Regions from separate parts of the Parafrankia sp. FMc2 genome, predicted to be linked through region 2. Evidence: riboswitches for the same ligand, from Rfam matches in the RefSeq annotation. Region 2 holds a riboswitch; each other region holds the start of a gene.
What was found. A riboswitch is a leader RNA that binds a small molecule or an ion and turns the genes downstream of it on or off. The one in region 2 is predicted to bind cobalamin.

Region 1 (4,442 bases), on a different contig from region 2:
TGAACCTCGATCTGGACCGCGTGTCCGCGGGGCCCTGAGCCAGACTCGACAGCTCGACAGCTCGACAGCTCGATAAGTTCGACCGGTGCCGTTCCCCCTGCGCGGGATCCGCGTCCTCGACCTTTCTCGTTCCTTCCCCGGTGGTTACTGCACACGGTTGCTCGCCGACCTCGGGGCCGAGGTGGTCAAGGTCGAGGCGCCGGGTGTCGGTGACCCGTTGCGGGGCCCGACCGGGATCTCGCCGACCCATGTCGGGCTGAACCACGGCAAGCGATCCGTCACGCTCGACACCCGAGGCGAGGTTGGGATCGAGGTGCTGCGCAAGCTCGTCGCCTCGGCCGACGCCGTCGTCGACAGCGCTCGGCCGGGTGCGCGGGAGGCGGCGGGCTTCGCGTACGCGCAGGCGGCCGAGGTGAACCCGCGGCTGGTCTGGGCGAGTCTGTCGTCGTTCGGCCTCGACGGCCCGTACGCCGGCCGCGCCGGGCACGAGATCACCTTCCTCGGCCACTCTGGAGCCCTGGCCGCGATCGCGGAGCAGCTTCCGTGGATGCCGCAGACGCCGATCGCCGCGCCGCTGGCGGGAGCGGTCGCGGCGATGGCCGTCTCCGCCTCGCTCGCCCGGGCGGCGCACACCGGTGTCGGCTCCTTCGTCGACGTCTCGCTCGACGACGTCGCGACCTGGATGTTGTCCGGTATGCCGGGCCGGTTCTCGGGCACCGAGTCCGGCATGGGCTGGGCGGCGGGCCGCCGGCTCTACCGGTGCGCCGACGGCCGGTGGGTGACGGTCGCCGCCGCGGAGCCCCGGACCTGGCAGGCGCTGTGCCGGGTGCTCGGTGCCGAGGACCTGGTCGAACGGTTGCGGGCCGGTGCGGACGAGCAGGTGGCGATGGCGGAGCGGTTCGAGAAGGTGTTCGTGACGAGGCCGGCGGCGGCCTGGGTCGCCTCGGATCCCGAGGCGACGATCGGGGCGGTGAACGAGGGGCCGGATCTGGTGGACGACCCGCACGCCGCAGCCCGCGGCGCGCTCGTGGACGTCGCGGGGACGCTGGTCCCCGCGGCACCGTTCCGCTTCGGCGACGACGAAGGGCGACGGCCGCCGGCCGCACCGCCGCCCGCCGCATTGCCGCCGGCCGGACCGCCGGTGCTGGGTGGCGACACCGACGACGTGCTTCGCGCGGCCGGGGTCAGCGACGAGGAGCTGGCCCGGCTGCGGGCTGACGGCATCATCTGACGTCCACAGGGCAGACCTGACGTCGGCCCGGCCACGCGCTCTCAGCAGACCCGTCCCCGGGCCAGGTAGTCCTGGAGGTCCCGCTCAGGACGCGCGGGCCGCGGACACCGCTTTGACAGCCGTCCTGATCAGATCGGCTACTGCGGCCGGCCGGGAGAACATCACCAGGTGGGACGAGTCCACCTCGAGCATGTCGACCCCCGCCCGCCGGTAACCGAAGTACTGGACCTCCGGATTGATGGCGTGGTCCGAGGTGGCGACGATGCCCCAGGCCGGCCTGGTCCGCCAGGCGGCAGCGGACGCGTTCTCCCCGAACGCGACCGCGGACAACGGCCGCTGCGACACGGCGAGCACCGCGGTGACGGCCGGGTCGACGTCATGGGCGAAGACCGCCGGGAACCTCTCAATGTCGACCGAGAGATCGACGCCATCCGGGAAGGGCGTCGCGACCAGCGACCCGGCCAGGTCTGGGTCGGGAAAGCGGCCCTGGAGCTCACCGAGGGATTCGCCCTCCTCGGGGACGAATCCGGCGAGATAGACCAGGCCCTCGACGTTCTCCGCGACACCCGCCACGGTGATCACCGCACAGCCGTACGAGTGGCCGACCAGGAGAACGGGACCCTCGATGGCCGCGAGGACCGACCCGATGTACTCGGCGTCGCCGCCGAGCGAGCGGTTCGGCACGGCAGGCACCACCACCTTGAGACCATCGGCGAGCAGCTCGGGAACCACGCGGGCAAAACTTGACGCGTCGGCGAAAGCGCCGTGGACGAGGACGACGGTCGGCAGTGACATGCTCTTCTGCTCCCTGGACTTGAGTGTGGGCCCGAGTACACCACCCGGTAGTTGACGATTTGTGCATTGCTGCTGCACGGGGTTGCCGGATGAGCACGACTCCGGCGGGCCGCGGTCGTACGATGCGTGACGCGGTTGGTTCGCTCCTGCTGCCGGCGTGCCGTCAAGCCCGTTCACCGGGCTCGCGGTGGCGGCGGTGGAGGGGCGTCGTGAGAGGGAACCCGGTGCGAATCCGGGACTGCCCCGCAGCGGTATGTGGGAACGAACGCCGTCACCACGCACTGGGTGGACTGTCTCCGCCTGGGAAGCGATGGCCAGTAGGTTCACCGGTCCCCGTTGGCCGGTGGGTGCCCGCGAGTCCGAAGACCTGCCCGCCGCTCGCGCGCCGCCGGCGCGTGATGGTCCGTGACCGCGTGGGCGGGTCGCCGGGCCGGGCGTGCGGGGTACGGCGTCACCTGCCGGTGTCGATCACCTGCCGGTGTCTCCCGGTGCTCCTCGCGCCCGGCGTTCTGCCGTCCTTCCCGTTTCCCGGTCACGGCCACTGGTGTGTTTCCCGAGGGAAGGAAACTCATGGCCGACCTCACCGTTCGTCCCCGTCAGGTGGTTCAGGCGGTGTTCCCGTGGTGAGCACGACGGTCGCCGGGTACCCCCGCACCGGGCCGGCGCGGGAGCTGGAGACCCTGACCGGGGCCTACCGAGCCGGGCGGCTTGGTGCGGAGGAGCTGCTCTGGATGGCGCGGCGGATGCGGGCGGAGATCTGGCGGGAGCTCGCCGACGCCGGGCTGGACACGGTGCCGTCCAACACGTTCTCGTTCCACGACCAGGTTCTTGACGTCGCGGTGATGTGTGATGCGGTGCCGGACCGATTCCGTGCCGTTGCGCGCTCGTTCGATCCGCTCGCCGGGCCGCTGGACGTCTACTTCGCGATGGCCCGGGGTGCTGCCGGGGTGGCGCCGCTGGAGACGACCACCTGCTCCGACCCGAACTACCACCATCTGGTGCCCGAGCTCGGGCCGTCGACCCGGTTGATGCTGGTCGACGACAAGCCGCTGCGGGAGTTTCGGGAGGCGGCCGCGCTGGGGGTGGTGACCCGGCCCGTGCTGGTCGGCCCGCTCACGTTCCTGCTGCTGGCGAAGGCGTCCGCCGGCGCGCCGGACGGCTTCCGCCCGTTGGACCTTCTCGACGGTCTCGTGGAGTGCTACGCCGAGCTGCTCGGCCGGCTCGCGGCGGCGGGTGCGGACTGGGTCCAGCTCGACGAACCGGCGCTCACCGGGGATCTGGGCCAGGAGGAGCTGGTCGCGCTCGGACGTGCCTATCGATGGCTCGGCACGCTCCCCGCCCGGCCCAGACTGCTGGTCTCCACCTGTTTCGGGGAGGTCGGAGAGGCCCTGCCCGTCCTGCGCGACGCCCCCGTGGACGGGGTCGGCCTGGACTTCGTAGGAGGGCCGGGCAACACGGCGGCGCTGGCGCGGGTGGGCGGCCTGGGAGACAGGACACTGTTCGCCGGGGTGGTGAACGGCCACGACGGGCGGCGCGCTGATCTGCCTGGTGCGCTGTCCACCTGCGCTTCGCTGCTCGGTCTTGTAGGCGACCTGGTGGTCACCACCTGCTGCTCGCCGCTGCACGTCCAGCTCGATCATGAGGGGGAGACGTCGCTCGACCCGCCGCCGGTCGACCGGATGGCCTTCGCACGGCAGAAGATCGACGAGGTCGTCCTGCTCGGCCGGGCGCTGCGCGACGGCCGGGAGAACGTCGCCGCCGAGATCGACGCGGCCGAGACCAGGCGGCTGGCTGTCCCAGGGTGAGAGAGCCGTAGGGCGGGTGTCCGGTCGGTGGTGCGGGTGCGAGAATCGCCCCATGCACCGGTTGGACGCCCGGGCCCAGCACCGGCTCATCGACGGCGATCGGGCGTGCGACGCGGTGGCCGCGATCGGCGACCGGGCCGACGTCGCCCGCTGGGCCGGCGTCTTCGCCATGCTCGGCGAACCGGGCCGGCTGGCGATTCTGCTGGCCATCCACTACGCCGGCCCGATCTCGGTCTCCGACCTGGCCGCCGCGGTCGGCATGAACGACGCGGCGGTCTCGCAGGCGCTGCGGCTGCTGCGCCACCAGCAGGCCGTCGTCGCCGAGCGGGACGGGCGAGTGATCCGTTACCGGCTCGTCGATCCCGTCGTCGGCGATCTGCTGACCCGGGTACGCCCCGAGCCGGTGCTGCATCACGGTCCCGCGGCGCACGCCCGCTGAACCTGGCCTGAGCCGTGCCAGTCGGGGTGACTGAACGTAAGTAGATCATGCGTGTGGCCTGCCGTGCCGCTACACATGTCGGGGGGCACCTGTCGTGGGCGAATCGTGAAGTTCACACCGGCCCTGTTGTTTGCGTATCCGCATTGACGTGCAGGTGGGGGGCCCGTACGCT
Region 2 (4,442 bases):
TGACGAGCAGGGTGACGACGGAGCGGACCCAGTTCGCGAGCAGGAGCACGGCGGCCAGGACGATGGCCGCGCCCGCGGCCCCGGCGATGACGACGCCGAACCGGTCACTGCCGGCGACCTTGGCGGTGAAGGTCCCGCCGGAACCGCCGATCCCGGCGACGACGAGCGCGACACCGAGGCTGGCGCCGGAGCTGACACCCAGCGAGTAGGGGTCGGCGAGCGGATTGCGGAACAGGGTCTGCATCTGCAGCCCGGCGACGCCGAGGGCCGCGCCGGCAAGCGCGGCGGTGAGCGCGCGGGGCAGCCGGATCTGGCCGACGACGACCGTCCACCGCGGGTCGTGCGGCGCCCGCCCGGCGAGGACCCGCAGGGTCTCGTCGAGTGGGACGGCGACCGAGCCGACGGCGAGCGCGAGCAGGAACGTCGCCGCGACCGCCGCCACGAGCCCGCCGAGCACCAGCGCCCGGCGCCCGCCCACCCGGCGGCGGCCGCGGCGCTCAACCGCGAGGGGCTCCCCCGCGGCAGCTCCGGCGGGCACCGCCGTGGGGGACGTGGAGGTCGGTGACGTCGTCACGTGATGCGGCGGTAGAAGGCGAAGGTGTGGTCGGGGAAGGCGTCGGGGTGCAGGATCGCGGCCAGGTCGCCGAGCACGAGGTCGGGCCGGGTGACGCCGCGTTCCCAGTAGTCGTTGCCGCCGCCCGGCCCGATGACCAGCGTGTTGCTCCACACCTGCCCGCCGTGGACGGCCGCGAGCTGGCCGTACCGCTCGTCCTCGGTGGTGACGTCGGCGAGGTTCTCCCATTCGCCGTCGGCGAGCCAGACGGGGGCGCTGCCGGATTCGGTGAACACCGTCTCGAAGTCGAGTTCGAGGCTGCCGGTGTCGGTCTCGCCGGCCCACGGGTAGGTGGCGCCGGCGTCGGCGAGGAGCTTGCCGACGTAGCTGCCACCGGACGGCATGTACCAGGTGCCCTGGTACATGGTACCGATCAGCGTGGAGACCGGGTCGCCGCCGGGCACCCGGTCGGCGATGGCGGTGTAGTCGGCCTCGATCCGGTCGAAGACCTTCGCCGCTTCGGCCTCGTCGCCGGTGAGGGCGGCCATGAACTTCACCCATTCGGCGCGGCCGAGCGGGTCGGCCTCCAGCCATTCGGCGTTGGCGACGACGGGAATGCCCGCGTCCCGCAGCGTTCCGTACTCGGCGGATTCGGTGCCGCCGGTCATCACGATGTCCGGTGCCGCGGTGACGACCCGCTCGGTGTCGATCTGGCCGCCGGGGGCGTACTCGACGATCTCGTCGGCGTCGGCGCGGGCCCGGATGTCCTTGTCGACGACGGTCGCGGCACTCGCCACTCCGGTGAGGACGTTCTCGCGCCCCAGGTCCACGAGCAGCGGCAGATGCGTGGTCGAGCCGGAGTAGAGGCCGCGGACCGGGATCTCGATCCGTGGTGCGCCGGCGAGCTCACCGGTCAGTTCTGGCTCGGGCGTCCCGCATCGGTAGAGCACGTACGACTCGGGTTTCCCGTCCGGGTACGGCTCCTTCACGGTGAGGACCTGGTAGGCCTTCTCGTAGCGGACGGTGAAGTTCTTCGCGTGTTCCAGCGTCGAGCGGTCCGGGAAGTAGTCGGCCGCCGGGTCGAAGTCGGTCACGCACCCCCGGGCGTCGGCATCCGCGCCGGCCTGCGGTGACGAGGATGTCCCGTCGTCACCGCAGGCGGCGAGCAGGGCGGGGGTGAGTAGGAGGGTGGCGCTCAGGGCCACCAGACGTGCGCGCATGCCGGAATCGGCCGCCTTCCAACACCTCGTGGACGGATCGCGGGTGCCGTGGCCGGTCTCCTGGCTGACGGGTGGTGCGCCGGCGGCCGCCTTCCCGGGCGTGCGGTCCGTGTGGCCCGCTGCCCAGTGGCTTCCCCGGCAGGCGGGGAGTGGCTGTCGACATCCCGATCACAGTGGCGAGGGCCGCTCCGGCATCACACCGGTCTTCCCGAACACCACGGCGACGAGAACGGTACGGTCCACACCACCTCATCTGCAAGGCTATGCAAGTGTTTTCTCGTTCTGCCCCAGACCGTCCGAGCTCGGCCCTAGCCTGGTCGGTTCGCCACCGCTGGCCGGCTGCCGGCGGCTGGCCGCTGGCCGCTGGCCGCTGGCCGCTGGCTGGCAAGGCGGCGCATCTGGCCTGGAGCCCGCCATAGGGTCGAAAGACACCGGGCTGACGAAGGGACAACGATGAGAGAGCAGCGTCGGGGCCGCAAGATCGCCATGGCCCAGGACGAGGTGGATGCCTTCCTCGCCGAGGAGCGCACCTGCCGGGTGGCGACGACGAGCCCGAGCGGTCCTCATCTGACACCGCTGTGGTTCGTGTGGGACGGGCAGGCGCTGTGGCTCAACTCGGTCGTGAGAAGCCAGCGCTGGACGGACCTCGAGCGTGATCCGCGGGTCGCCGTGGTCATCGACACCGGGCACGGCTTCGGTGAGCTGCGCGGGGTGGAGATCCGCGGCCGGGCGGAGAGCGTGGGAGAGGCCCCGCGCACCAGCACCCCCGACCCCGACCTCGCCAACACCGAGCTGCTGTACGCCCGGAAGTACACCGGCCGCGACGAGATGCACTACGACGGCCGGCACGCCTGGCTGCGGGTGGTCCCCGAGAAGATCAGCAGCTGGGACTTCCGCAAGATGTAGGGCGGCGGGGCCGGCCGCCGGCCGCCGGCCGCCGACAGCCGGCTGGCGGCTGGCGGCGGCGGCTGGCGGCCTTGCGTCACAGTGCGGAGAAGGCGACCTCCGTCGACTTGATCAGTGCCGTGACCGCCGTTCCCGGCTCGAGGCCGAGGTCGTCGGCAGCGGCGCGGGTGATCGCGGCGGTCAGCTCGGTGCCGGGCCCGAGGGCGACCCGGGCCAGCGCCATCGCGCCGCCGGTGTCGAGGGCGACCACGGTGCCGCTGAGCCGGTTGCGGATCGTCAGCCCGGAGGTCGCACCGATGGCCAGGGAGACGTCCGTCGCCTTGATCAGCACCTCGACCTCGCTGCCGATCGCGACACCGACGTCCTTGATGGCGTCCATGGTGACGGCGGAGGTGAGCGTCTCGCCGTTCGGCAGATCTATGCGAACGGTGCCCATCACAGCGCCGCCGGTGATCTCGGCGACGGTACCGGTGAGCCGATTGCGGATGCTCAAGGTCATCGGGAACTCGCCGTGGATACCCCGGTCTTCCGGCCGGAGAGGAAACGGTGCTCCACACTGGAATGCATGTTCGGTCCTTTCGGTAGAATGTTGGCGTGCCCCGCTTTCGGCTCTATCCGTCCGCCGGACAGGTCGGCGGGCCGGTTGAGCACTGCAGGCATGCGCGTTTTGCGCGGAATCTGGCGGTGGAGCAGCAGGAATGGCGGACGCCCCACCGGGCAAGGCGCCGAACCATCTGGAGCACTGCCGGCAGTTGACCGAGGCGCGGGCGGAGGTCCACTGGCTGCGAGCCGGATAGCAGACTGTTCAGCAGCAGGCCCTGCGGGACTTCGACCAGGCGATGCGAAACTTCTTCGGCGGTCCGCACCGGCGGCCGACCTATCGGAAGAAGGACCCGTTCCGCCCGGGGCACGGCCGAGAACCCGGGGCGGAACGTCCGACAGAAAGCCAGCCTGAACCGGGGCATCCTCGCTGGCGGCTGGGGTTTGTTCGTTCAGCGCCTGGAACAGAAGGTACCCGGGCGGGCGGAGAAGATACCGGCCGCCTGTACCAGTCGGCCTTGCTCGGCCTGCGGGCATACGGCGCCCGGGAATCGCGGGAGTCAAGCGGTGTTCCGGTGTGTCGCCTGCGGACATGAGAGCAACGCCGACGTGAACGCTGCACGGAACATCGCCGCAGGGCGTGCGGTGAACGCGCGGGAGGCGGCCCGACAGGGCTTCCCGTGAACCGCGAACCTCAACGAACCACACTCCCTCGGGTGAGTGTGTAGGAGTTGGAATCCCCCGCATTCAGGCGAGGGAGGACGTCAAGGCTGGACAGTAGCCAGGTCCTGTTGCGGGCGGATTACGCCCGAGCCGGCAGCCGTCGGCCGGACACCCGATCGGGCCGGTGGCGACAGGCGGGCTCCCGAGGGGCCGAGGGGCCGAGCAGAGCCCGGGCCCTGGTCGTGACGCGGGGACCCGGGCCTGACCCGGGCGCCCTACGAACCGACGCGTACCAGGGTGATCGAGGAGATCGAGGAGACGTACCGGCCGCCCTTGGTGTCGGACGGCACGGTCAGCCGGGGGCCGTCCGCGGCGAGGGAGACGCCGTCCTCGGTGGCGGCGATCAGGGCCTGGACCCCGCCGAAGCCCTCGGTGATCTCGGGCCAGGACAGCACGGACTCGTACCCGTCACTGGCGCGGATCAGCACCGCGTAGCGGAGCAGGTCGTTCTTGACCTCGGGCCGGAACTTCGGGCCGGCCGCCTGGATGACGTCGACGAG
Region 3 (4,442 bases), on a different contig from region 2:
GTGCTCGCGGGCGAGCTCGACGGAGCGTTCCAGGGCGGTGAGCGCGATCTCCTCCGCGATCAGGGTGGACAGGTCGCGGGCGGCGGGGCTGTCGAACGGCAGCCGCAACGCGAAGAAGACGTCCTGCAGCCCCATGACGCCCAGGCCCACCGGCCGCCAGCGCGGGTTGCTCGCCGCGGTCTCGGGCGTCGGGTAGTAGTTGATGTCGATCACCCGGTCGAGGAAGGTGACCGCGGCACGGACCGTGGCGCGCAGCCGCTCCCAGTCGATGTACCGGTCGGCGCCATCGTCGGTGGGTCGCGCGTCTCCCGCGTCGCCGCGCAGGTGCCGGGCCAGGTTGATCGAGCCCAGGTTGCAGACGGCCGTCTCGCTGTCGGTGGAGACCTCGAGGATCTCGGTGCACAGGTTCGAGAGGTGGATCACGTTGTGCGGCTCGGCGGTCTGGTTGCCGGTCCGGTTGGCGGCGTCCTTGAAGGTCATCCAGCCGTTGCCGGTCTGCGCGAGGGTGCGCATCATCCGGCCGTAGAGGTCGCGGGCCCGCACCTGGCGGACGTACCGGCCGTCCCGCTCGGCCGCCCGGTAGGCGCGCTCGAACTCCTCGCCCCACAGGTCCGACAGCTCGGGGACCTGGTCGGGGTCGATCAGCGACCAGACCTCGTCGGCCTGGACCCGGCGCATGAACTCGTCGGGGATCCAGTGCGCCAGGTTCAGGTTGTGGGTGCGCCGCGCGTCCTCGCCGGTGTTGTCGCGCAGTTCGAGGAACTCCTCGATGTCCGGGTGCCACGGCTCCAGGTACACGCACGCCGCGCCCTGGCGCCGCCCGCCCTGGTTCACCGCGGCCACCGACGCGTCCAGCGTGCGCAGCCAGGGGACGATGCCGTTGGATCGGCCGTTCGTGCCGCGGATCAGCGCGCCGCGCGACCGGACCCGGGAGAAGGCGATCCCGATCCCGCCGGCGAACTTCGACAGCCGGGCGACCTGCGAGTACCGCTCGTAGATGGATTCCAGCTCGTCACGGGGTGAGTCGAGCAGGTAGCAGCTCGACATCTGCGAGTGTGCGGTGCCGGAGTTGAACAGCGTGGGTGAGCTGGGCAGATAGGCGAGTGAGGACATCAGGCGGTAGAGCTCACCCGCCTCCGCCACGTCGTGGGCCAGCCCGCAGGCCACCCGCAGCAGCCAGTGCTGCGGGGTCTCCAGCACCGCCCGGGTGTGTGGATGGCGCATCAGATACCGGTCGTGGACGGTGCGCAGGCCGAAGTACTCGAAGCCGCGGTCGGCGGTCGGATCGACGAGCGCGTCGAGCTCTCCTGCGTGCGCGGCGACGAACCGTGCCGTGTCGACTCCGACCAGCCCCAGCTCCAGCCCGAACGCGATGCCGGCGCTGTAGGAGGTGACCCCGGCGCCGACAACCTCGTCGGCGATCGCGACGGCCAGCAGGCGGGCCGCGAGCCGCGAGTACTGCGGCTCCTCCGCGATCAGCTCGGCGGCGGTCTGCACCGACAGCCGGTCCAGCTCCTCCGTGGTCGCCCCGTCGTAGAGACCACCGATGGTGCGGGTGGCGACCCGCAACGGGTCGACCCGTGCGAGGTCCTGCGCGCACCTGGTCACCGCCGTCACGATGCGGGTGACGTCCACGGGTTCAAGGGAGCCGTCGCGGTGGCGAACCCGCATCTGGCCGGGACCGGAGCCGGGGCCGGCGGCGAGCGGAGCCGAGTCGATCAGGGTCACCTGGGCAGTTCTCCTCGCGGCGGGGCGGACGGCGCCCGGCGGACCGCGGGGAGGCAGGAACGGCAGCCGCACGGCGGCGGGCACGCCGCGACGACGCGGCAGTGCCCAAGGTGCGGCTCGCGGATCCCGGTCTCCCCTCGAGACCGTCGGACCGCCGCGCGTGGGTACGCGCGGCGCGCTGGCAGGTCTTCGGACTCGCGGGCACCCGCCGTCTCCGGCGGACCTACTGGCCGTCGCTTCCCGGGAGCACGCTCCCAGTGCTGATGACGGCGGTCGTTCCCACTCACCGCTGCGGGGCAGCCCCGGACTCGCACCGGGTTCCCTCTTGCGACGGCTGACCAGCGCTTCTGGCCAGCCGAACCAGCTGCGGCGCAGACGCTACATGTGTGAATCACATCTGTGCAAGTAGCCCACATGTTGTGTCCCGACAGCAGCACGCCCTGACTTCTGCAAGCCTGATTAGGCTTGCAGGTGTGGACAAGGCTGTCGCGGGCGCCCGGTTGCGCCGCCTGCGCGAGGGGCGGTCGCTGAGCCAGGCGGAGCTTGCCCGGGTGCTCGCCATCTCACCGAGCTACCTGAACCAGATCGAACACGGGTCGCGGCCGCTGACCGTCTCCGTCCTGCTGCGGATCACCGAAACCTTCGGTGTGGATCCGGGGTTCTTCGCCGCCCAGGACCCCGCCCGCCTCATTGCCGAGCTGCACGAGGTGTTCGCCGAGGTCACGCCCGACCTCGCTGTCCCGGCGACCGAGCTGGAGCTGATGGCCCGCGACACACCCGGAGCGGCGGAGGCCGTCATCGCGCTCTACCGGCGCTACCGCAGGGCCTCCCAGCACCAGCCGGCAGCCGGCGGCTCCGCCGGCCGCGTATCCATCGACGCCAGCGGGCATGACGGTGACCGGCTGTCAGCGGACGGGTCTACCGGGGATCTCACTCTCCTGCCCCACGAGGAGGTGCGGGACTTCTTCTACCAGCGGCACAACCACGTCGCAGAGCTGGAGGAGCGGGCTGAGAGCCTGGCGGCCGAGATCGGGGTGCGGCGTGGCGAGGTCCGCCGGGCGCTTGTCGACCGGCTGCGCGACGCGCACGGCGTCCGGCTCGCGCGGCTTGACGACAGCCCCGTCCCGGAACGCGACCCCGGCTCCGGCTCCGGCTCAGCGGCGCCGTCCGAGCTGCACCGCTACGACCCCGCGGAGCAGACCCTCCGCCTGGCCGGGCATCTGCGCGCCGGCCAGCAGGCGTTCCGGATGGCGACCCAGCTCGCGCTCCTGGAACACGGCGAGCTTCTCGACGAACTGGCCCGCCCCGCGCACCCCGGGGCACGCGCGCTCACCCGCATCGGGCTGGCCAACTACTTCGCGGCGGCACTGATCCTCCCCTACGGCGAGTTCCACCGGGCGGCGGAGGCGTTCCGTTACGACGTCGAGCGGCTCGCCGACCACTTCGCGGTGGGCTTCGAGACAGCAGCGCACCGGCTCAGCACCCTGCAGCGGCCCACCGCGCCCGGGGTCCCGTTCTCGTTCGTCCGGGTCGACCGTGCCGGCAACATGTCGAAACGGCAGTCCGCGACCGGGTTCCACTTCTCACGCGGCGGCGGCACGTGTCCGCTGTGGACCGTCTACCTGGCCTTCTCCTCCCCAGGGACGGTGCACCGCCAGGTGGCAGCCATGCCCGACGGCCGTCGCTACCTGTGGATCGCGCGGACGGTCACCCGCGGCCGCGGTCGGTGGGGCGCGCCCGGCAAGATGTTCGCGATCGGCCTCGGCTGCGAGATCCGGCACGCGCACCGTCTCGTCTATGCGACCGGGCTCGATCTCGATGACCCGGCCGCGGCGACACCGATCGGCGCGGGGTGCCGGGTGTGCGACCGCGACGACTGCGCGCAGCGCGCCTTCCCCCGCCTCGGCCACGACCTCGCCGTCACCGAGGACCGCAGTACCTACATCCCGTACCCGGTTCTGCCGCGCTGAGCTTCGCCACTCCCCGAGTTCCGCCGCGTCGAGCTCCGCCGTCAAGGTCCGCCTGCGGCCTGCCCGAGCTCAGCTCTGCCCGGATCCGCCCGAGCGACGAACGCAACGTTGACATCTGATATATCAGAGTGCCACAGTAGTTATCGGACGACATCACGTCATCTGGCAAGAAAACACATCACGGTCGCATCCCGCTTCGCCGCGCAACGACCCGGAAACGCCTTCGGGTGATGCGGCGATGGGCAGACGAAAGGTGGGCCCCATGCGCCGACGGAGAGTCATGACAGCTCTGGCGTCCCGCCGGTCCGTTTCATGACTGTCGTGCAGGGTGACGACTCCCGGCTGTTCCGCGACGCGATGGCCTCCTTTCCCAGCGGGGTCACGATCGTCACCACCGCCGACGACACCGGTCGTTGGTGGGGTTTCACAGCGAGCTCGTTCTGCTCGGTCTCCATGGATCCACCACTGGTGCTCGTGTGCCTCGCCGCGACGGCGCAATGCCATTCCGCGTTCGAGCAGGCCGAGCGGTTCATCGTGCACGTGGTACCCCCGGGGCACGCCGATCTCGCTGTCCGCTTCGCCACCCGCGGCGCGGACAAGTTCGCCGACGCGGGCTTCCGCTCCGACGAGCGGGGCCTGCCTGTTCTGGACGAGGCGTGCGTGACGTTCGACTGCGCGGCCCACGCAGTGCACCCGGCAGGCGACCATTCGATCCTGGTCGGCCGCGTCGTGCGGACCCGCCTC

Region 1: another riboswitch for cobalamin. It lies ahead of AB1460_RS09270 (hypothetical protein); the one in region 2 lies ahead of AB1460_RS16365 (ABC transporter substrate-binding protein).
Region 3: another riboswitch for cobalamin. It lies ahead of AB1460_RS09410 (ribonucleoside-diphosphate reductase subunit alpha); the one in region 2 lies ahead of AB1460_RS16365 (ABC transporter substrate-binding protein).

Annotation. Positions count from the first base shown of each region.
Region 1 covers NZ_JBFLUG010000018.1:19,884-24,325, forward strand. The annotation lists gene AB1460_RS09255 (potassium-transporting ATPase subunit C) at 1-38, shown strand, start outside; gene AB1460_RS09260 (CaiB/BaiF CoA transferase family protein) at 86-1,231, shown strand; gene AB1460_RS09265 (alpha/beta fold hydrolase) at 1,316-2,026, opposite strand; cobalamin riboswitch at 2,239-2,395, shown strand; gene AB1460_RS09270 (hypothetical protein) at 2,650-3,831, shown strand; gene AB1460_RS09275 (ArsR/SmtB family transcription factor) at 3,884-4,270, shown strand.
Region 2 covers NZ_JBFLUG010000041.1:16,997-21,438, forward strand. The annotation lists gene AB1460_RS16360 (iron chelate uptake ABC transporter family permease subunit) at 1-460, opposite strand, end outside; gene AB1460_RS16365 (ABC transporter substrate-binding protein) at 571-1,773, opposite strand; cobalamin riboswitch at 1,806-2,008, opposite strand; gene AB1460_RS16370 (pyridoxamine 5'-phosphate oxidase family protein) at 2,227-2,679, shown strand; gene AB1460_RS16375 (TOBE domain-containing protein) at 2,756-3,178, opposite strand; partial or broken gene AB1460_RS16380 (zinc ribbon domain-containing protein) at 3,274-3,947, shown strand; gene AB1460_RS16385 (molybdopterin-dependent oxidoreductase) at 4,158-4,442, opposite strand, start outside.
Region 3 covers NZ_JBFLUG010000018.1:58,160-62,601, reverse strand. The annotation lists gene AB1460_RS09410 (ribonucleoside-diphosphate reductase subunit alpha) at 1-1,671, opposite strand, end outside; cobalamin riboswitch at 1,891-2,108, opposite strand; gene AB1460_RS09405 (short-chain fatty acyl-CoA regulator family protein) at 2,202-3,698, shown strand; gene AB1460_RS09400 (flavin reductase family protein) at 4,011-4,442, shown strand, end outside.